DNA from 4 places in the Paenibacillus sp. XP01 genome. Region 3 is predicted to be linked to each of the others. Evidence: riboswitches for the same ligand, from Rfam matches in the RefSeq annotation. Region 3 holds a riboswitch; each other region holds the start of a gene.

Region 1 (5,659 bases), 2.0 Mb from region 3:
GTCCGCCGCTGTTAATGATGCCGTGAATCCGAACGCTGCTTTTGACTTGTTGCCGGAATGCATTGATGCCGTTAAAGGTCTGAATGACCGCATCCAGCGCATTAATGCCTTCATGAGGCGTAGCTGCGGCATGCGAAGCTTTGCCGTGAAACTCAAACTGAACGGCATCGATGGCCAGCGAGCTTCCCGACTTTTCGTAAGCGTAAAACGGATGGGCCATAAGAGCCACATCGCAATCATCGAACAGGCCGGCTTCCGCCATCGGAACTTTGGCTCCCCGCGTTTCCTCCGCAGGTGTGCCGAAAACTTTAAGCGTTCCTCCCACTTCATCTAATAAGGACTTGAGCCCAACGGCAGCACCCAAGCTCATCATGCAGATCAAGTGATGGCCGCATGCGTGACCGATCTCGGGCAAAGCATCATATTCGCACAGCAGGGCAATGGTCGGACCGGATTTGGCTGCCGAGTACGTGCCGATAAATGCCGTCTCCAGACCGAGAACGGGAGCTTCAACGGCAAAGCCGTGATATGTTAGCTCCTCCTTCAAACGTGCGGATGCGAGATATTCCTCATTTCCTAATTCCGGATTGGCCCCGATATATGATGAAATGTCCTTGAAACGGGAAGCATATTGATCAATAACCGCTAAAATTTGTGTTTGGATGGGTGTCATGGTGGTGTACTCCTTCTGCAAAAATAAAAACGATTTCTTGATTATAGCATGCTTCTCCATTTTTTTCAGGGCGTTGTCATGCGTTGTAAATATGAAAATGCATTGCATATTCATACATTGTCCTTTATAATGACTCAGGCATCCTATGAGAAATAAGCATGTGAATAAAGTAAGGGGAGAACAGGTTTGAAATTAATAAGTCGTTACACCATGATGCTTATGGCCTTTGTGGTCATGCTGACAATGGCTGTTCCAACGGCCATGGCCGCGGGCACGACGGGCATTTCAGAGGGCAAAAAGCTGGTGCTCGGCACAAGTGCCGATTTCGCGCCGTACGAATTTCATAAAGTGATTGACGGCAAGGACCAAATTGTCGGTTTCGATATCGCGATCGCCAAAGCGATTGCAGCCGACATGGGTGCAGAACTTGTCATAGAGGATATGGGCTTTGACGGGCTTCTGCCCGCATTGCAGAGCGGTCGCGTCGACATGGTCATCTCGGGCATGACCCCGACCGATGAACGCAGAAGAAGCATCGACTTCTCGGAAACCTACTACAAATCGAAGCAAGTCATCGTCGTACGCGCTGAGGACAAGGACAAGTTCCCGACGATGGCCGAGCTGGAGAACCAGAAGATCGGCGTGCAGAAAGGCTCTATTCAAGAAGAGATCGGTCAGAAGATTGCCGGTGCTAAGCTGACTGCATTGGACAAGATTTCCGATATTGTGCTGCAATTGGAGACCAATCGTATCGACGCAGCCATTCTGGAGGACACCGTTGCCGTCGGATACCTGGATGACAACATCGTGCTTGCGCCTGCAGTGCCGGACGAAGAAGAAGCAGAGGCCGCCATCGGTATCCGCAAAGGAAACACGGAACTGCTGAACGCCGTAAACGCAACGCTTGCCCGACTGAAAAGCGAAAACAAAATCCCTCAGATGGTTACCGAAGCGAGCCAAATGATGGCGGGAAAAGAAACCAAAACACCGAATATTCTGGAAGTGTTCTGGCAATACAAAAGCTTTTATGCAACAGGTGTGGGCTATACCTTGCTGTTGTCTGCGCTTGGCGTCATTTTCGGTGTCATCATCGGTCTGATCATCTGTTGGTTCCGTCTCCATGACGCAGCCATCCTGCGCTGGATCGGTACGGCATACGTCGAATTGATCCGTGGAACCCCGATGCTGGTCCAGTTGATGATCATTTATTACGGCCTGGCTTTGACCTTTAGCATTAACTTCTCGCCGCTTCAGGCAGGGATTATTACGTTGTCCATCAACAGCGGTGCTTACTTGGCGGAAATCTTCCGCGCAGGTATTCAAGGCGTGGACCGCGGACAGATGGAAGCGGCTCGGTCTTTGGGGATGGGCAAAGCTGCAGCGATGCGCTTTATTGTCCTGCCGCAGGCCTTCAAAGCGGTCCTTCCGGCGATCGGTAACGAGTTCGTTACCATTATCAAGGAATCGTCCATCATTTCGGTGATCGGTATGGTCGATATCATGTATCAGGCCAGCGTGGTCAAAAACATTACGTATCAGGGCTTGAATCCATTCCTGATCGCCGCAGCCATATACTTCGTGCTGACATTCATTTTGTCCAAGCTGTTGGGACGACTGGAAAGGAAGTTGAGTGCAAGTGATCGACGTTAAACAACTGCATAAATCTTACGGAAAAAACGAAGTGCTGAAAGGCATTGATGTAACGATCGGAAAAGGAGAAGTCGTGGTGGTCATCGGACCTTCGGGCTCGGGGAAAAGTACGTTTTTGCGCTGCTTGAACCTGCTGGAGCAACCGACTTCAGGCGAAATCAATTTTGAAGGGGTATCCATCACCGACCCTAAACACAACATTAACGCAACCCGTGAAAAAATGGGCATGGTCTTCCAGCATTTTAATCTGTTTCCGCACAAAACGGTGCTGCAGAACGTGACAATCGCCCCGATCAAGGTGAAGAAACAATCCGTTCAGGAAGCAAACAAGATCGCGGAGGATTTGCTGAGAACGGTGGGCCTTTACGACAAAAAGAATGCTTATCCAAGCCAATTGTCAGGCGGACAGAAGCAGCGTATCGCCATTGCCCGGGCGCTCGCCATGCAGCCGCACGTTATGCTGTTCGATGAGCCGACCTCCGCGCTTGATCCGGAAATGGTCGGCGAGGTGCTGGATGTCATGAAACGACTTGCCGAAGGCGGCATGACCATGGTCATCGTAACCCATGAGATGGGCTTTGCCCGCGAAGTTGGGGATCGCATTTTGTTCATGGACGGCGGAGTGATCGTAGAAGACGGAACGCCTTCAGAAGTGTTCGGTGCACCCAAACATGCACGTACCCGCGATTTTTTGGCAAAGGTGCTTTAGCCGATCATTGGAGTATCAAGATAAACCATGCCTGCTGTTTAAGGAGGCATGGTTTTTTGCTTGGATTGGTGCGCTATGGATTGAAAAAGTAACTTTTCTGTTACCATCTATGCGGGAACGAGCGACCATTCGAAACCCCGGATTCCCATGAAACAATGGACATACGCTGAATTACAAGGGGAAGCGATCGCAGATTGGTAACAATTACTAGGCACCATGGTTACAATATTGTGATATATTAGTCGTGCCGAAACTTTCTTAACGGAAGGTGCGGGGGAAGTAATGATGCAGTAGAGGGGCAGTCGCATCCTTGCAGCTGCTTGGGGTGAATTAGGGCGTACATAAGCAATACGTGTAAATCTATACCTATAGGGTGGTCTCCTCCATCCGAATCCGACAACTAACTTCGCAGGCATAATAAGGGAGGTAGACTTAATTCGATGAAACGCATCGTCAAAACCGCAACAGCCATGTTAGCAGCAGCCGTATTGATCCAGGCTGTCCCGGCTCACGCAGATTCCGTCCATGTGGCCAAAGAAGGAGATACCTTTTATACGCTTTCCAAGAAATACAACATTGCTCTCGACACGTTGATGAAGGCCAATACGGGCATCTCCGCGTACAATATCTATGACGGGGTGAAAATCAACATTCCGGGCAAAACAAGCACCGCATCCGCTGCAGCTTCAGCATCGAAAGTTCAGGCCAATGCAGTAACTGCTGCCAGTCTGGACGTAAACAATGAAGACAAAGTCGTAGAGGCGTGGGGCAAGACGTTTGATTACAGCAAGACATTGAACGTTGTCGCTACAGGGTATTCGGCGGACCCTTCCGAGAACGGGAAGTGGGGATCTGTTGATTATTTCGGCAACGACCTTGAGCTCGGTACCATCGCGGTAGATCCTAAGATCATCCCGCTCGGAACCAAAGTGTTGGTGACTGGACACAGCCATCCGGGATTGCCTAAACAGGCTTTTGTGGCTACGGCGCGTGATACGGGTTCTGCCATCAAAGGAAACCGCATTGATATTTTCATCCCCGGAAGCAAACAATCCGTAAGTTCATTCGGGTTTCAGGACGTGAAACTCTTTATTTTGAAATAAATCGACGATGGTGTTCGTTCAATCACGAAGCGTGAGTGAAGCGAACACCTTTTTGCATCCGGTCATTTTACGGTTTTTCTGTTTTTGGGCATTTGCAGCATTTCATCTAAAGTGACCAATTTGTATCCTCTTTTTTGCAGCTCCGTGATCACCTCCGGCAATGCCTCTACCGACCCGCTGAGATTGGCCCCGACGCCGCCACCGGCATGTTGAAGAATAATGGAGCCGGGTTTGACGGCAGATAATATGTTTTCTTTGACCTTTTCTTTGGGGATGCCCTTCCAATCCAATGAATCCACGTTCCAGTTTACGATGCTGTAGTGGTTCCTGGCTGCCCATTTGAGCTGCTCTTCATTAATATCCCCGTACGGAGGACGAATCATTTTTGGAGTATATCCTGTCAGTCTCTGTATGATTTCCCCGGTTCGCAAAATCTGTTTGCGGAATGCGCTCATGGACAATTTGCTGAATTGGGGGTGATTGTAACTGTGATTGCCGACGACATGCCCTTCTTTCACGATGCGTTTAACCAGGTCAGGATGTTTCTCAGCACGGTTGCCTACGATGAAAAAAGTAGCCCGTACATGATGTTCTTTTAAAACATCCAACACTTGAGGCGTGAATCGAGGATCAGGCACATCGTCAAAAGTTAAAGCGACCCGTTTGGTCGACGGACCGTTGGTCTTGAAAGTATCTGCATATTTTCGCCGAAGCTGTCCCAGAGTCAGCTGTTCTTCCTCCGATGAATGGATGGTTTCCTTGGACTCCCTTTCAGGAACCGAATGATTTCCCATTGCCTCAGCAGGTCGTAAGGGAGAGAAACTAACGCAAAGCAGCATGCAGACGATCCCAATGGCCACGTTGAGGCGAACACGCATGACAGCAGCCTCCTTTCAAGAATGCGTTCTTTTTTGGTATTCCCGGGATCGCAATGGTTTATGCGGGATGTGAAGTGTTTCATTGTCTTTGCGACGAATGAGGCTCATAATTCCAGAAAATACATAAAACATGAAGGTTGGGTGGACGCAGATGAATGAGTTCGATTTGAAAACGATGAAGCTTCAAGCAATTCAAACCGGGGATGACCGCGTATTATTGGTGACAGGAGGAAAAGCGCATATCGGTGCAGTCGCCACATATTATCCGGATGGGGAACGCATTAACGGTTCGGTCATGCACATTCCGGGGCATAAGGAACAGGAACTGTGCGAGCGTCTTGCCCGTAAAGCGGCGCAGCATCTCAGAACGACCGTAACCGTCATTATGGGCATTCATTACAATGGCATTACGCGCATGCAAATCGACGAAATTGTGCAGACTGCGGAAAGGCTGCTTGATGAACATTTAAACCCGTCCGAACATACGAATGGTTTGGTGAACGATGCCGTTCATTCCTATAACGGGGGTTCACAAATTTTTGATTGAAAATTGAAACGGACAGACGATTGCGACGTATGTATAATTATATACAGGGTTGTATTATCGACTAGGAGGAAAATTAAATGTCCATTTTCAAACGATTGC
Region 2 (5,659 bases), 2.0 Mb from region 3:
CTGTACCCCAACGCCTTTTCCTCCCAAAACACAACATTCATGCAAGAATCGGGCGGAAAACTGCGAGGTGACGTCATGCCGGCGAACGGTTACGGTTCCATGACGATCACTGAGATGAAAACGGAGGACGGGCTCTCCCTAATGCATCGCATGCAGTATGTCCAACCGGACGACGGTAATATCAAGGATCGTACATTAATCAAGGTTCGTTTGCCTAAACCGGTCAAAGGCGGAGAAAGCATCACGCTCCATACCCGATTTGAGGTCAAGCTCCCCCAAATCTTTGCCCGAATGGGCACCGCGGGCAATTTCGTCATGGCAGGCCAGTGGTTTCCCAAACTGAGCGTCTACGAGCCGGCAGGCCGTAGAGACCGTGCCGTTGAAGGGTGGAACCTGCACCAGTACCACGGCAACTCGGAATTTTATTCGGATTTTGGCATCTATAGCGTACGCATTCGGGTACCGGAGAAATACAAGGTGGCAGCCACAGGTTTCCCAACCAGACCCTCTGTCGTAAAAAACGGAGAAAAAATCTATCAATTCTATGCCGACGACGTGCATGATTTTGCCTGGGCCGCCTCACCGGACTTCGTCTATGCCGAAGAGCCCTTCTCCGCACCCAACGTGCCTGGCGTGCGCATCAAGCTATATTTGGATCCTGCCCATGAGGACTTGAAAGAACGTTATTTCTATGCAGCCAAAGCCGCATTGACCAATTACAGCAAATGGTTCGGGCGTTACCCTTACTCCACATTATCCATCGTGGTTCCTCCGAAAGCCGGTAACGGTGCCGGCGGCATGGAGTATCCAACGCTCGTTACAGCGTTTGGCGCGGACGATACGTCCCCGGGTTATGATCTGGAACGCACCGTTGTGCACGAGATTGGGCATCAGTATTTTTACGGTATGGTCGCAAGCAACGAATTCGAGGAGGCTTGGTTGGATGAGGGCTTCACCTCCTATGCCGAGGATAAGGTGATGGAACTGGAATACGGCCTTATTCCCAACCTGCCTGTACAAGCTGGTCTCATTACCTCCCCTGCCCCGCTTACGCAAGAGTCGTGGAAGTTCGATTCGCAGAATGACTACGCCTCCAACGTGTATACGCGCGGCAAACTCGTGCTTCTCGGCATCGAACAGCAGGTCGGCGCCAAAACGATGGAACGCATTCTTTCGACCTACGTCAAAAAGTACCGGTTCAAACATCCTTCCTCCACGGATTTTCAGAGGGTGGTGGAACAGGTCACGCGAGCCTCGTGGTCCGAATATTTCAACCAGTACGTATACGGCAGCGGCATGGCCGACTTCGCGGTTGAAAAAATCTCGGTGAAACCCGTGCAAAAGGAAGGTAACACCTGGTATGAATCGTCTATCACGGTCCAGAAAAAAGGCAGTGATTACAAGGGCGTGCCCGTTCGGATCGTGTTTGAAGACGGCCACGTCGTGAACAAGCAATGGGATGGACGGGAAGAGCGGATTACTTACCGTCTCACTTATTCTTCTCCCGTCTCCTGGGCCATGACCGATCCGCTGTACAGCATGGTGCTGGAGAACCGGCATATGAACAATTTTTTAAAAGCCGGCCTGGATGAGCCCGTCCAATTCCGCTGGAGCCTGGGCGCAACCAAACTAATAGAAGCCATTTTCGGAGGTCTGACATGGTGAGGTGGAAACAGTGAAAGCTAAAATACGCGAAGGCTGGTTTCTCGTCCGCCAGCACATGTTCATTGCCGCGCTTTTATTCTTGTATCAATTGGTCTGGGGTTACTTCCTGTTCCGGATGGTACAGTCGGCAGTCGTGCCGCTCCTGCGGCGCTATCCCGAGCCTGAAGCGGGCGAACTCAGCACATTATTGTTCAAAATGGAAAGCCAGCTCAGCCTGTCTGCCCATCCGGAAGTACATCGATACCTTTGGATTCTGGGGGCCATGCTGCTCTTGCGGATGCTAATCAGCCCCCTGATCCATGCCGGCCTGATGTACTCGCTGCAGCATTTCGAGCAAACGGATGAACGTATCCCGTTTGTGAAAGGCATTCGCCAGCTTTGGAAGCCGATCCTGCTCCTGCAAACGACCCGAACCTTGCTCATCTTGTTGCCCGGCTACTGGCTTCTGCCAAAGCTGTATGCCATTCTGATGGACGGGTTCCATTCACTCGCCCTGCTGATGCCCGGGATTCCTTATATCGCCGGCTGGATCGTCTATGGCTGGATCGTGCATCATGCCTTGTTGTACATGCAGTTCGGGGTCTCGGCTCCAGAAAGCCATGAACCGATAAAAAGCGCGTTCCACGCGCTGTGGATCGCGCTCCGGAGCATTATGACCGTGACGGGCATTGCCCTTATTCTCGGTGTTTTCCACCTGCTCCTCTTCGGCGCATTCACCTCGTTCTCCTGGTGGTTGACCGGTCTTGCCGGACTGATCCTGCAGCAAACCTATCCGCTTGCACGCTGCATCCTCAGCCTGTGGAAAATATGCGCACATTTTCGCCTTTGGCAATCCAAGCTCGCCAAACATTAAGTCAGGGGTTGGCGAGCAAATTTGTTACCATCTCCATGTTAACTTTTATTTATAAAAACGCTTTAAAATCAGCAATCCCCGACCTTTCCCCGTCTAAGGTCGGGGATTTTTTTGCTAAATTTGCTGTTAAACGTTGCCAAACAGGTACACCTCTGTTACAATATTCCCAGTGATCTTTTAGTAACAACTTTGTAATCTTTAACTTCATAATTGTAACTACTTAAAATTGTCATATTGATTTCACAGGTGCACATCATGATAAGCCAAATTCCTGGCACCTGGGAAGCGGGGGAACCAGTTATGGGTGAATTGATCTTGCTACAGAGGGATCATAGGGGACCTTCAACCGAATCCTTAAGCTAACCTCGCAGGCGTTGGAAGGGGAAAAATCTTTTGTTTAAGAAGAAAATCACCGCAGCTGTACTCAGCCTAACATTCGCACTATCGCTTGGGGCAGGAAGCGCATTCGCAGATTCTAAAATGGATGAAGTCATTGATTCGGCAATGGGAACTACATATAAAAGCGGTGGAACAACCCTTAGCGGTTTCGATTGCTCAGGGTTCACGCGTTATGTATTCGACAAGCTGGGCATTGATTTGGCACGTCAATCAAGCGCTCAATACGAAATGGGCGATTCGGTATCCCGCATGGAAATGAGACCAGGCGATCTGGTATTCTTTAACACGACAGGTAAAGGCGTTTCCCACGTTGGCATCTTTGTCGGCGAAGGCAAATTCGCACATTCTTCTTCATCAAAAGGTGTAACTATCAGTTCCCTGAGCGAAAACTATTGGGCTGACCGTTATATCGGCGCCAAACGCATTATGAGCACGGACGCATATGAGACGCTTGCACTCGACTAAGGACAAGCTAGGCAACGTCATACTGTAACGAAGCTTGAACAAAAACCGTTGGCATCATTCTCCGCAGGAATGATCCCAGCGGTTTTTTGCATGCGTCCGTGCCCTTATGATGATTTTACCCATCCTGTTATAATATAAACGGCGAATGGCGTATTATGAATATATATAACGGAATAGACAGGACTTTTGTTTCACTTTTTTCAAAGCTTGTCCTGTTTCGCATCAGGAAAGGAGGCACGGTGGTGTACGAAGGTTCAACCACATTCAACGTTATTCCGATGCAGGAAGAACACGGCGAACAGATCTGCAGTTGGGCATATGATCCCCCGTACAACATCTATGGGTTCCTTCCTTGGGAACAGATGAAGGCGCTTGAGATCGAATTTGGGGATGATCGGCTAAGACGAGAACAATATGTCGCCGTCCTCACGGAGCATGGCGAATTAGCGGGATTCGCGCAATACTTTCCGCTGGAAGGCGTAACGCGCATTGGTCTCGGGATGAGGCCGGAGCGCTGCGGACAGGGCCAGGGCATGGAGTTCGTGGCAGCCATCGTCCAGGAGGCCCGGCGCCGCAATCCTGAAAATGAAATCGATCTGGAGGTGCTGACCTGGAATCATCGGGCCATTCGGGTGTATCAAAGGGCAGGATTTGCGATTCACGACACCTATGAACGAATGACGCCGGAAGGAATGAAGCTTTTTCACTGCATGGTTTATGAAGGCTTTTAATTCTACCGGACGGCCGCCTCTCTATTAGTCGGTTGAATTGAATGATATGTGAACCAGCATCGCAAATCCTGCAAAGGTGTAATTGGTTATGATAATTTCCACAAAATGCTATGCTGTCCCACCCGGTTCCGGTATAATGAGATGGACAGTTGGAGTAAGATGATCTTTCATTCTGGAGGGGGACTTAAGGGATGCACAAATGGATCATGAGCGGAATATTTTTTGCAGCATGCGCGTTGGCAATCGTGTTAATGTTTACGCTTCCAGGGAAAGAGGAGGTGGCTGAGGAGGCCAAACCCACCATGCCGGAAGTTACGATGGACGCTGCCCAAGCGGAGGCGACCGTCAAAGCCAACTGTATCTCCTGTCATGGAGATCAGCTTCAAGGCGCCGTTGGCCCCAATCTGCAAAAGATCGGAAGCCAGGACGACGTGGACAAAATCTACTCCGTCATTCTCAAGGGCAAAGGCGGCATGCCTTCCTTCAAAGGCAAGCTGAAAGAAGAGGAAATCGCCAACATTGCGATGTGGTTGTCGGAGAAGAAATAATACGCAAGCATGGCCCTTCGCATGGGGTGCACATGCAGAAAGGCTCACGGCCCTCTATTGAAGGATCGTGAGCCTTTTTCCATTGCAAACCATAGGCAGCACGGCTGCTGCAGCGCCAAGCCTTGTAGAAGGCTATTTGGACGCTCGCTCCGCGAGGAATGCCTCTACCTCGCGCGCCGTCGGCATCCCGGACTGGGCGCCGAGCTTGGTCACCGACAACGCTGCCGCGCCCATGGCGAAGCCTACGGCCGCGTCCAGCGTTTCGCCGCGCGCCAGGGCTACCGCCAGCGCGCCGTTGAAGCAATCGCCGGCGCCGGTCGTGTCGACGGCGCTCACGGCATAGCCGGGCGCACGGCATGCGCCGGCTTGCCCTGCCTGTACGCGGCCGCCTGGCGCAGCCGCGTAGGCAGCCCCCTCGGGGCCGAGCGTCGTGACGACGGCGGCCCCGAGGGATGCGGCGAGCTCTGCGACCGCCGCATCGACGTCTTCCGGCCGGAGGTGGTCCCGGCCGGTAAGCACGGCGAGCTCGCTGCGGTTCGGCGTAATCACGTCGACGCACCGCAGGAGCTCCTCAGGCAGACCCGGCACTGCGGGAGCCGGGTTGAGCACCACCAGAGCGCTGCCTTCGGCCGCGAGTTGAGCCGCGCGGGTCACCGCAGGCAGCGGAATCTCCAGCTGAAGCAGCACGGCTGCCGCTTCCTTCAGGCTTTTTGCCGCATCAGCCTCATCCATCATTTCCGGCACAACGCTCCCGTTCGCCCCAGGAACGACGATAATTCGGTTATCTCCACCTGACAGCCAGATCGAGGCTGTACCGGTCCCGATTTCATCCAGTACGCGTACCTGAGCAACGTCTACCCCGCTTTCGGTCAAGCTGTCCATCAATCTCTGGCCGAAACTGTCGTCGCCGATGGCGCCGATGATCGTTGTCTCGGCGCCAAGACGCGCGGCTGCCACAGCCTGGTTCGCTCCTTTGCCCCCGGCCAGGTAATGGAGCT
Region 3 (5,659 bases):
GGATCGCCGGACTTCCGGCATAGAAGATTGAATCGAAAGCGGGAGGCGATCCGCCGACTGAAAGCCGCCAATGAGCAAAGGAGCGAAATGCCGGGTCTGCTGCCCGTTTATTTCGCTCCTTTGCTTTTATTGATTCTTGCCGGTTTTGCGAAAGCTTCCCCAATGGTTCATGATCAATTTGGTTGCCCAGACCAGGGCGAGGCAGCCGAAGATCGGGTACAGAACGGAAAGCAATGAACTGAACCCCAGTTGGCTGAGCAGGTAACACAGCAACATGATCGTCAGGATAAGCAGTTTGGGCGGAACCTGGACATGCTGTTTAAGCTGGAGCGTCATGCCATAGATATCGGCAACGAACGTGCTGAAGATTTCCATAAAAATCAGAGACACGTAGATGGATTGCACAACCCATCCCAATTGAAAGGCAATGCTGCCCATCGGAATCTCGAATTGAGTAATTCCAGGCATATAGGCCGACATCGCAAAATGTGCTGCCATCAGCATGAAACCGACGCCAACGCCCCCTACAATGCCGCCCCACTTCAGTACGTTACGATCACGGATCTGACTGCCTAACGGCACGAGCACCGCCTGAGCCAGGGCAAGGTTAAATGACGAATACAGCAAGGGGGATAGCCAGACCCTAACCGGATTAGCATCCGTCGTCAGCGTAATGAACCGCGTGGCGGCTGGATGATGAATGGTGCTGACAATCATGAGCAACGACAACAGAAGCATCATGGGCACCACGATGCTGTTCATCTGCAGAATCGCTTGTATGCCTCGTCCAAGCAAAAGGTATGTACCGACCAGCGTAATGAGTAGTCCGGTTTGGTAATGCATCCCCAGATGCTCCACGAATACCGAGCCTGCGCCAGCAAGCATCACGCTGTTGACGCCAATGAGGACCAGGAGGGTAACCCAGGTAATCCATTTGCCTGCCTGCTGCCCGAACAAATGCTTGTTGAGATCCTCATAGGAGCGGGATTCGGTATCGTGGGCAATCAGCATCATTTTGGTGCCCAGCCAGACAAACAGTATGGTGGATAAACCGATGGTGATGGTGGCCCATTTGCCATACTGGGTGAAAAACTGCAATATTTCCTGTCCTGTCGCGAAGCCGGCGCCGACAACCGTTCCGATGTATGTGAATGCGATCTGCAGTACCCGGAAAGCCTGTTTCATGCGTTTCCCCTCTCAGGCACCAAATTAGTTTGGACATGCGGGTGCCATGGTACAAGGTATGCTTGACCCGAAAAAGTCATGACAAGCGCGTAGAGTCGACAACTTTTTCCTTCGTCATGAAGACTGGGGCGATTTCGCTTGAACTATGGGCAGGATGTATGATACTTTTACCTCATAGGATAGGCTGGGAGGTCAAAACATGGAAGTATTGAAACAACGGATTTTGGAAGAAGGCGTGGTTATTTCGGACCAGGTTCTGAAGCTGGACGCCCTGCTCAACCATCAGATCGATACGGAATTGACGATGGAAATGGGACGCGAATTTGCAGCACGTTTCCGCGAAAGCGGGGTAACCCGGATCATTACGGTTGAATCGTCGGGCATTCCGGTCGCTTTTGCCACAGCGCACGAACTTGGCGTGCCGCTCGTATTCGCAAGGCGCAAAAAAACGCTTTTGGCTGACCCAGACGCCTACTGTGAGCGCGTACCTTCCTTTACCAAAGGAATCGTAACCGATATAATGGTATCCCGCGAGTTCATCCGGGAAAATGATCGAATCCTGTTCATTGACGACATCATTGCCAATGGGGATGCCGCGCGCGGCATCATCAAAATTATAGAGCGTTCGGGGGCTGAGCTGGTCGGATTCGGAGTCGTGGTGGAAAAATGCTTTCAGGCCGGCGCACGCACCATTCGCGAGTTGGGCGTTCCGGTGGAAGCGTTGGTTCGGATCCGTTCCCTGGAGAACGGTACCGTGCAGTTTGACGATTCGGAATGTTGACCATTCGAAGGAAAGACTCATTTTTTCTTAACTATACCTTTGCATGACCGTGCATTTGTTTTATAATGGGGTTATGTTAGGGAGAGGAGGCAACACCATGGGAAACCAACCGGCAACAGAACAGTTTTTTATGGATAAGCTGGCTGAATCAAAAGTTCATTTTGAACGTGCCCTGGATTGTAAACATACGGAATTTGATGACCTTTATCCCTATATGATTGAACATCCGCAGTTTTTCTGGTACAAACGCTACGTTGCCTGGTCAGAGCTGCTGACGATCGTGGGCTTGTGCGAAGAGTTGTCCTTCTCTTGGAAAGAACAATTTACGCCGCATCAAGTGGAGTACCTGGAATCACGCGTGATGTCCGCCAAGGTGCTTGATTTCTGGTTTGAGAAGAACGACAGCAAAGAGCACGCTCAGCGATAATTTTCAGTAGGGAACCACTTAGGAATGACACGGCAGCAGTCACGCGAGACCTAAATGAATTTCATTTAGGTCTCTTTTTGTAGCACGTTGCCGTTTAGCACAGATACAGACCATCATTTTATAGAAAGTCGAGGCCATGAATCATGATTAGCGATGAAGAATTGAATGCGCTCCGCTTGTCGGGAGAAAAAGTGAGGGTAGTGCGCGACGAGTTGGAATCCAACGACGTGAAAGGCATTGTCGTTGCGTGGGACGATGAGCAGGTGCTCATTCGCCGTCAAAATCGGCGAGTGGTCAAGCTGGATCGCCGTTACAGCTTCCAACGTTTCAGCGAACCCCGTCGAAGCCAGCTGAAGGAGTAGCGGTCTGCCATCAGGATTATTCCTGAGGTTAACTGGATTTACCATGGACGTTTGGGCATAGTTGTCTGCTCCGGGAGACAGGATAAGGTCGGTGAGTGACTGGAACCTATCTGTGAGGGGATGATTGCAACATGACACTGATGAACGATAAAGTCCATGCGTACAAGGATCAGATTGGCGAATTGGAGAGTTTGCTTCCCGGTGTGGTCAAGTCTTATCACGAATTTACGGGGGAGTGTTTTCAGCCAGGCGCAATCGACGCCAAAACGAAACAATTAATCGCGCTGGGCATTGGATTGTTTGCCAATAATGAAGTGTGCACGCTCTACCACGTGCAGGAGGCCCGTGCCAAGGGAGCATCCGATCAGGAAATCCTAGAGGCCGTTGCCGTCGCCGGAGCCGTTGGAGGCGGACACGCCCTGTCTCAGGGGGCTCTTAGGGTTCAGAAGGCGCTGCATTAATCCGATAAGCCCATATTTGCACCAAAAAAACCAGACAAGGCTCGAGCCCTGTCTGGTTTTTTTGGCATTCTTGGTTAGAGTACAATGTTTCTCAAGTGATCTGGATGAACAAGTGCGGTATCGTTTAAATTTTTCCAAGCATTTTGTTATACATGAATTCGCCGGTTACGCGGCGTGCAGTGACGTAGCGGTCGCTGAAATAAGGATTGGACAATTTGGTGATGCTGACGCCTTTGCTGCTTGAAGCATGAGCGAAATTGCCTCCACCGATATACACGCCTGTATGAGAGATGCCTTTTCCAGTGGTGTTGAAAAATACAAGGTCGCCTGTGCGAAGGTTGGCTTTGGAAACAGCGGTGCCAGCCTTGGCTTGTGCCTGCGAGGTACGCGGCAGTTCGATGCTGTATTTGTTGAACAGGTATCTCATAAATCCGGAACAATCGAAGCCGGCCATTGTTGTGCCGCCCCACTTGTACGGAATGCCAGTCATGCTGTTGACTACGGTATTGATGCTGCTTGCTTCGGTTGCTGTTGCACCGGAAGTAAATAAAACGGCTGCGCCGAATAAGGACAGGATAAGCTTTTTCAAAATGTTATGTTCTCCCTTCGATGCCTACGGAGTTAGCTAAGGGTTCGGTAGAAGGTTCCCTATATTTCCTATGTATCGGAATAATTCACCCGGTATGGTTCCCCCGTTTTCACTAATGAAACTCGGCACATGAATAATGAATATTTTGTAACCATTTGAAATGATATTGCATAAATACGAAATTGTCAAATCGTTCTGAAACGGTTATCTGCACCGCCATGTTAACGGAATTCTCATTTTTTATGCTCAAATTGCGAAAAAGCTGTCGTTTTTCGGTTACAAAAAAGTAACCACCGTTTCAACAGCTAATGGAATGGACAAATAAATAGTTTGTCGCCTGACTACAGCATCCATTTCCTTTTGCGTCATTTTGCTGTTCATCATGGCTGTTAATGTGTTGACAGAGTTTCGGTTTCTATGATATATTCTTCCTTGTCGCCGTGATATTTCCGGAGATATACCACATATGCGGTCGTGGCGGAATTGGCAGACGCGCACGGTTCAGGTCCGTGTGGGCTAACCCCCCGTGGAGGTTCGAGTCCTCTCGACCGCATCAATACAACCATAAGAAAGCTCTTGAATTTCCTTATTTGGAGATTCAGGAGCTTTTTTCATCTTTAGGAACGCCTGTGTAACGCGGTCACGCTGTACCGGGGTGCCATTAGCCATCATTTCGTCCAGTGCGGCGGGAAAGATTTGCCGCGAGACGCTGTATTTGTCCTGAATCCAGCCATACTTTTCACGGAACGGATGTAATTGTCATCTTGATTATGTTCATAATGGAAAAAATAACCTCGGATACCCCCTAGATTTCAAGACACAATGTACATAAAGGGGTGAACCGTTATGAAGAAAAAAGGGATTCGAATGTGGCCTGTGATCCTTATATCGATCATGCTGATCGGATGCCAGAACTCGAAACCCAAAGAACAGGATTTGATGCGAATAAATTCCGCCAGTGGAGAAAATGCGAAGAAAGTCATTTTCCTGATGGTAGACTCTTTGATGGTTCAGGCGATTGACCAAGGAATCGGCAAGCAGGAGCTTCCGACATTAAAATTTCTGATCGAACACGGACAATATTATAAAAACCTGGTCAGTTCCTTTCCCACGATGTCCGTCACGATCGACAGCTCATTGCTTACCGGTGCGTATCCGGACATTCACCGTGTGCCGGGTCTGACGTGGTACTCTGCGGAAACCAAGAGAATGATCAACTATGGAACCGGACCGATGGAAGTGCTCAGGCTCGGAGTGAATCGGGTACTTGCTGATGCGCTGATCCATTTGAACGGGAGTCATTTGAGCAAGAATTTGCCTACGATCTATGAGGACTTAGCCCGGCAAGGGTTTAAGTCTGGTTCGATCAACGGCCTGATTTACAGGGGGGCGTCCGATCATAAGTTGTCGATACCCGATTGGATTCAAGGTCCTGCTTCTTTACCGAAAGAGATTCATGTGAAAGGGCCGGACCTGTTGTCCCTGGGTTCGTTGTCTAATCCGTTTCAGGGGATAAAAAACTTGCCGGACGGTGTAACGAATCGGTTGGGCATCCATAATGACTTCGCTATTGAAGCCGTAAAATATTTGATTCACTCCAATACATTGCCGGATTTTTTGTTTGTTTATTTGCCGGACTTGGACCGGGAGTTACATAAAAAAGGTCCCACTGGACTTCGTGGAGTCAAAAAGTTGGATCAGCAGCTTCAATCTGTATTGGAAACATTCGGTTCTCCGGAGAAAGCCTTGAAAGAGGCCGTTTTTGTCATTGCAGGCGACAGCGGAATGACACAGATTTTGCCTGCCAAGCAAAATCCGGTCATTGATTTGCCTTCTTTGCTCGGAGACGCCACC
Region 4 (5,659 bases), 650 kb from region 3:
TTGATCAGCCTTTTGCCCATGGAGCTCGCTTGCTCTCGTTGGTTGGCAGGGGTGCGCTGTACATGTACGAGTTTGTCGATTAGTGCCAGCCGCCAGGTGTCGTTTTGGTCGGCGGCACTATAGATGCCTTTGATGGCCATCCCTTCAAGGCGGGTGATGCTGGGATGCATCTGACAACGCATGAACGATTCGAGATCAGCGGCATTGCGAATGTTCCCATCCTGGATGTGCGTATCCATGCCGAAGAAATGGGTGAAGCCTCCGACCTGGATAGAGGAATCAAGCAGTTTGACATAATCGAGCAGCTTATTTCCTCGGTTCACCATTTTCGCCTCCTATGTTCGTTTTGTGTAATATAATATGACTTTGTTGCAGGTTTTAAATCACTTATATCGGTAAAAATCCGAATTATATGATATATATATTTACACAAATGTCTGCGTTTTGTCAATGGTAAGCTGTATTTTTGATTTGTGAAATAAAATATGTTATTTTATTATCCTTACCGTGTTAATATTATGTTATGTAATTGTTCGGAATTGCTTCAGAACCGAAAATAAAATGATGGCGAAATGTTCAAATCAGATACCATCTTATGCAATATGATGTTGGAAAATGACGATACATTCGGCACCAAAATTTAATGTTAAAAATAGCTTTACTTTTCCTTTGAAACCCTGTATAATCATTTTTGTTGCCGCTAATACGACATGCGGTCGTGGTGGAATGGCAGACACGCTATCTTGAGGGGGTAGTGGGCGTACGCCCGTGGAGGTTCGAGTCCTCTCGACCGCATTATAATGAAGTAGAACAAAAGAAGCATTCCGATCATCGGAATGCTTCTTTTTTTTGTTTTCTGCAAAAAGGCATAAAAAAGCCGTGCTGCATCACCGATTTTTCGAAAAGCCTTTCCGGGCTGCAACACGGTTCTTCAAGGGGATGACCTTATGAAAAATGAATGCATCGTGACATCAATCCATCTCTGTTGAAATGTTGTTATTGATGCAGCAGCTCCGCAATATCGGCTTCAATCTGATCAGGCGTCGTTTGGGGAGCATAACGTTTGAGCACGCGGCCGTCCCGGTCGACCAGAAATTTAGTGAAATTCCATTTGATGGCCTTCGATCCTAGCAGGCCTGGCGCTTCTTTGGTCAAATGCTGAAAAAGAGGGTGGGCGCTGCTGCCGTTCACGTCGATCTTCTCGAACATCGGGAAGCTGACGCCATAGTTCATCTGGCAAAATTCGGCGATGTCGTCGGAAGAGCCCTTTTCCTGAGCGAACTGGTTGCTTGGAAACCCCAATACTTCGAAATCGCTGTTCTGGAACTTGTCATACAGCTTTTGCAAGCCTTCGTATTGCGGGGTTAGGCCGCATTTGCTCGCAGTGTTGACGATCAGCAGGACCTTGTTGCGGTATTGGGACATTTCGACTTCCTGGCCACGAAGCGTGTTCACTTTGTAATCGTAGATGGACATAATATTCGCCTCCAAATGAGTAGTATCGATGCGGTGATCTTTTTATATCTCTATTATATTTGATGCAATTAATTAATGCAAAATTATAATTGGAATCATTTGGGATGCCAGTGTCTTGTTTCTTCCTTTCCGTTATCATGTGGAATTTCTACCAGAGCGAGAATTAGATAGTTTAAACGAGAAAGGTGGAGATTAGTATATATGTAAGCGATCTCATTAAAGCAAAGTGCCATAAATCTGCCTTTTCGGAGAGCTGCACCGACTTTACACCGACTTGTCAGGGGTGTATGATTCATATCGATAACATGAACGATGTTTTTAATCGCTGAGTTTCCGTTCCGGTCGGAATGGAAAACGGGGGAACCAATCGGATGCGATGCATCTATGGGGTGAATTTTCCGGCTATGCCGGAAATAGGGCGACTCTCGCGCCCGAATCCGTCAGCTAACCTCGTAAGCGTTAAAGGGAGAGGCAACAAGCCGTACGTTATTCATGGCGAATGTTATTTGTCATGGATTGAAGAAGCGTTCGGGCGGCCTTGGTCCCCCACGCTTCTTTTTTGTTGTCTTTTCACGTCAGAGGGAGGAACGAATAATGGATAACGAGATGGTTTTGGTCACGGCCCCGAATGAAGCAGGGCGCAAATTTGTGAAGCTGTTGATGTACAAAAAGGTACCTTTTGCCGTGCTGACGAACAGTGCGGGCGAAGAACGCAAATTGCGGCGGATCGGCGTAGAGAACGTCATTCGCATGAATACGGCATCGGCGCAAAAGTGGTTTCTGCCGCAGGGAAATGTGGGCAATGTTTTTATTTTTGAGAACAGCCTTAATCTCACCTGCCGTTATCTGCAAATCTGCAGATCGTGGACATCCAAGACGTTGTGCGTCATTACGGAACAGAGCCATCCCAAAGGCATTTATCGCGGTATGGGTGCCGATCGGATCGTGTATTCGATGAATGGAGAGGTCGGATTTCTGCTCAACGGATAAGGGCGGGCTGTTGGTGATTGATCCGATGTTAGGCGGCTGTTATAATTAGCTTAATTATATGTGTGAAAAACCAAGAAGACTCTTTCTGGATACGGGTCTTCTTTTTTTAATGTTGGAAGACGGGCCTGAAAACAGCGACCTTTTGAAGGGTAAAAGATTCGCCGGATGAGGCTCGCGTTGATGATTGGGAGGATGCGTTCAAGGTGAGCAAGGAGGAGTAACGTGCCGGATATTGGTGGTATCAAATGGTTGTTTTTTGATGTTGGGGATACGTTGGTGGATGAGTGGGAGCCGGTGGACGACATCATCGGCCAGTTTGTGCGGGAAGCCCGAATGCTCGGGTATCATGTGAACATCGAAAAGGTGCGCGAGATCTTTGTCGAATGTTACAGCAAGTACGAGCAGTGGCCGATGCGGGTAGCTATTCGTACCTTGATCGATCATGAGGAGCACCGGGCACGGATTCAGGAAAAACTGAAGTTCCGGAAGGAGCTTGAGCATCCTTTTGCTGCTGCGGAGCGTGTGCTGCATGCGTTATCCGGCCGTTATCGGATCGGCATCATTGCCAATCAAAGCCTGGGCACGGAAGAGCGGCTTGAAAGGTATGGCTTGCGCAAATACGTGGACGTCCTGGCATGCTCGGCAGAAGAGGGCGTATCCAAACCGGATCCCGGATTATACGCGGTAGCGTTGAAGCAGGCGGAATGCGAGCCTGATGAGGCTGTTATGATTGGGGACCGAATCGATAACGACATCGTTCCGGCAAGCAAACTGGGCATGCGCACTGTACGCATATTGCAAGGTTACGGAAGGTTTCAGCCTGAACGCTCGGCGGACGAGCAGCCGGACTGGACGGTTGAATCGCTGGAGCAGCTGCTGCCGCTGTTTTTGCCTGGCGAGGATTAGGTTTCATTAATAGTTACATTATAATGCTGTGTTCATCCTCCGTTTCATCGAAGAAAAGGCTGATCGTGCAGGCACTCCGGTGCTTGCGACGATCAGCCTTATTTTTTTAGAGGAGTGCGAAAGTCTGGATAATGAGGTACACGTTCAGGACGACGATGATACCAGCAATAAACCAGGATGCTATTTTCAGCCATGGTTTGTTGGCAAACTCGCCCATGCTTTTTTTATCGCTCGTAAACATGACCAGCGGGATGACGGCAAACGGCAGCTGCAAAGACAAAATGACCTGGCTCAGAATGAGCAGTTCCTCGGTACCGTGTTCGCCGGCAATGGCGGTAACGATGACGGCCGGGATGATGGCAATAAGCCGTGTAACCAGCCTGCGCAGCCAGGCGGGAATCCGGATGTTCAGGAAACCTTCCATGACGATCTGTCCGGACAGGGTTCCTGTCAGCGTGGAATTCTGGCCGGAAGCAAGCAGGGCAACGCCGAACAGAACGCTTGCGATCGTTGTGCCCAGCAGCGGCGTCAGCAGGTGATAGGCATCGGCGATTTCGGCGACCTGCGTCATGCCTGCACTGTGGAAAACGGCCGCCGACACGATCAAAATGGCGGCATTGATGAACAGGGCCAGCGTCAAAGCGATCGTGGAATCCATGGTGGAGTAACGGATCGCTTCTCTTTTGCCACGGGATGTCTGCTCGATCTGGCGGGTCTGTACGATGGACGAATGCAGATACAGGTTATGGGGCATAACGGTAGCCCCGATGATGCCGATCGCGATGTATAACATGGCTGGGTTTTGCAAAATTTCCGCGCTGGGTACAAAGCCGTGCAGCACTCCGCCCATGTCCGGTTTGGCGAGAAACAGATCGATGCCGAAACAGAGGGCAATGGTGGCCATCAGCACGATGACGAGCGTTTCAAGGGCCCGAAAACCTTTGTTTTGCAAAAGCAGGACCAGCAGCACGTCCACTACGGTAATGATGACGCCATACAGCATTGGAATGTTAAACAACAGTTTCAGGGCGATGGCCGACCCGATCACCTCGGCGAGATCGGTTGCAGCGATCGCGAGTTCGCATAACAACCACAGCATGATGACTACAGGCATGCTGAACCGTTCGCGGCAAGCCTGGGCAAGGTCGCGTCCGGTAACGATGCCGAGTTTGCCTGCGAGTGCTTGCAGCACAACCGCCATCAGATTCGAAATGAGGATTACCGACAGGAGCGTATACCCGAATTGCGAGCCTCCCGATATGTCGGTCGCCCAGTTGCCGGGGTCCATATATCCGACGGCAACCATGTAACCCGGGCCGACGAAGGCGAGGAATTTTTTCCACCAGGCCGCGTTTTTGGGCACTCTCATGGAACTATGGGCTTCCCCGAGGGAAGGCATCGCGCCTGCTGCTGCAAGCTGTTCGGCTGAGGAGGTGTGGAATGGATTTCTTTTGCTCATGGAATCATCACCTGACTTTTAATGGATTTAATAACGATTATCTATAGTTTCGATGAAATGAAGGTTTGGAATGACGAGAAGCTTATGTCCGAAAAGATATGTCGTTGTTTACATTGTACACCCTCAAATATTTTTGTCTAGTGCAACTTTTATGTAAAAGGACAATTTTTCTGAAGTGGCGCCAAACAAAAAAGAATGGATAGGAATAGTTGGCGGCTTGCAAAGAAGGGGGCGGTGTTTCAGACGATAGGTTAACCCATTCGATGCTGTCAGAACCGAAATAGCGGTGAATAACGTTTCAAAACGACTCAGCGGTTTAATTGGAACATAAGCGATAATACTAACCATATTAAAGGAGAGATCATCGATGCAGGCTTTATATACGGCAACGGCAACAGTTAAAGGCGGACGCACGGGTTCGGTAGCTTCTTCGGACGGAGTGCTCAAACATGAGCTCGCCATGCCTAAGGAACTGGGCGGATCAGGCGGTGAAGGCACGAATCCGGAGCAGTTGTTTGCAGCGGGTTACGGAGCTTGTTACGAGAGTGCATTGGCCAATGTGGCCCGTAAGGCGGGAGTGAAGCTTGGGGACGTCGTCGTCACCAGCAACGTTTCGATCGGCAAAGACCCGGAAGACGACGGTTTCAAGCTGGCGGTCCGCCTCGACGTCAATATGGAAGGAATCGAACGCAGCCAAGCGGAGGAGCTGGCTCGCAAAGCGCATGAATTTTGTCCGTATTCCAAGGCGACCCGGGGCAATATCGACGTTGTGTTGAACGTGGTATAACGCTGGGCGAACTTTGACATCGGATCCGAATCGGGGGCTCT

The links. Region 3 has a riboswitch for cyclic di-AMP ahead of SNR34_RS10075 (C40 family peptidase). Riboswitches for the same ligand answer to the same signal wherever they lie in the genome.
Region 1: it holds a riboswitch for cyclic di-AMP, as region 3 does, so the genes downstream of both, SNR34_RS18710 (3D domain-containing protein) here and SNR34_RS10075 (C40 family peptidase) in region 3, are expected to answer to the same signal.
Region 2: it holds a riboswitch for cyclic di-AMP, as region 3 does, so the genes downstream of both, SNR34_RS00525 (C40 family peptidase) here and SNR34_RS10075 (C40 family peptidase) in region 3, are expected to answer to the same signal.
Region 4: it holds a riboswitch for cyclic di-AMP, as region 3 does, so the genes downstream of both, SNR34_RS06845 (hypothetical protein) here and SNR34_RS10075 (C40 family peptidase) in region 3, are expected to answer to the same signal.

The regions. Positions count from the first base shown of each region.
Region 1 is NZ_CP139481.1:4,165,239-4,170,897, reverse strand. Features, by position in the region: gene SNR34_RS18725 (M20 family metallopeptidase) at 1-673, opposite strand, end outside; gene SNR34_RS18720 (ABC transporter substrate-binding protein/permease) at 908-2,323, shown strand; gene SNR34_RS18715 (amino acid ABC transporter ATP-binding protein) at 2,310-3,032, shown strand; cyclic di-AMP (ydaO/yuaA leader) riboswitch at 3,268-3,463, shown strand; gene SNR34_RS18710 (3D domain-containing protein) at 3,473-4,135, shown strand; gene SNR34_RS18705 (polysaccharide deacetylase family protein) at 4,198-5,013, opposite strand; gene lpdD (prenylated flavin chaperone LpdD) at 5,144-5,560, shown strand; gene SNR34_RS18695 (PspA/IM30 family protein) at 5,638-5,659, shown strand, end outside.
Region 2 is NZ_CP139481.1:108,725-114,383, reverse strand. Features, by position in the region: gene SNR34_RS00535 (M1 family metallopeptidase) at 1-1,665, shown strand, start outside; gene SNR34_RS00530 (hypothetical protein) at 1,676-2,518, shown strand; cyclic di-AMP (ydaO/yuaA leader) riboswitch at 2,770-2,907, shown strand; gene SNR34_RS00525 (C40 family peptidase) at 2,912-3,382, shown strand; gene SNR34_RS00520 (GNAT family N-acetyltransferase) at 3,661-4,113, shown strand; gene SNR34_RS00515 (c-type cytochrome) at 4,305-4,661, shown strand; gene rbsK (ribokinase) at 4,794-5,659, opposite strand, start outside.
Region 3 is NZ_CP139481.1:2,156,704-2,162,362, forward strand. Features, by position in the region: gene SNR34_RS10045 (glycosyltransferase family 4 protein) at 1-31, shown strand, start outside; gene SNR34_RS10050 (YkvI family membrane protein) at 127-1,185, opposite strand; gene SNR34_RS10055 (xanthine phosphoribosyltransferase) at 1,385-1,966, shown strand; gene SNR34_RS10060 (hypothetical protein) at 2,064-2,393, shown strand; gene SNR34_RS10065 (hypothetical protein) at 2,537-2,755, shown strand; gene SNR34_RS10070 (carboxymuconolactone decarboxylase family protein) at 2,887-3,216, shown strand; gene SNR34_RS10075 (C40 family peptidase) at 3,341-3,805, opposite strand; cyclic di-AMP (ydaO/yuaA leader) riboswitch at 3,812-3,943, opposite strand; tRNA gene SNR34_RS10080 (tRNA-Leu) at 4,274-4,358, shown strand; gene SNR34_RS10085 (alkaline phosphatase family protein) at 4,652-5,659, shown strand, end outside.
Region 4 is NZ_CP139481.1:1,510,146-1,515,804, forward strand. Features, by position in the region: gene SNR34_RS06830 (urease accessory protein UreF) at 1-323, opposite strand, end outside; tRNA gene SNR34_RS06835 (tRNA-Leu) at 713-795, shown strand; gene SNR34_RS06840 (glutathione peroxidase) at 997-1,476, opposite strand; cyclic di-AMP (ydaO/yuaA leader) riboswitch at 1,790-1,950, shown strand; gene SNR34_RS06845 (hypothetical protein) at 2,071-2,466, shown strand; gene SNR34_RS06850 (HAD family hydrolase) at 2,689-3,372, shown strand; gene SNR34_RS06855 (Nramp family divalent metal transporter) at 3,479-4,771, opposite strand; gene SNR34_RS06860 (organic hydroperoxide resistance protein) at 5,199-5,618, shown strand.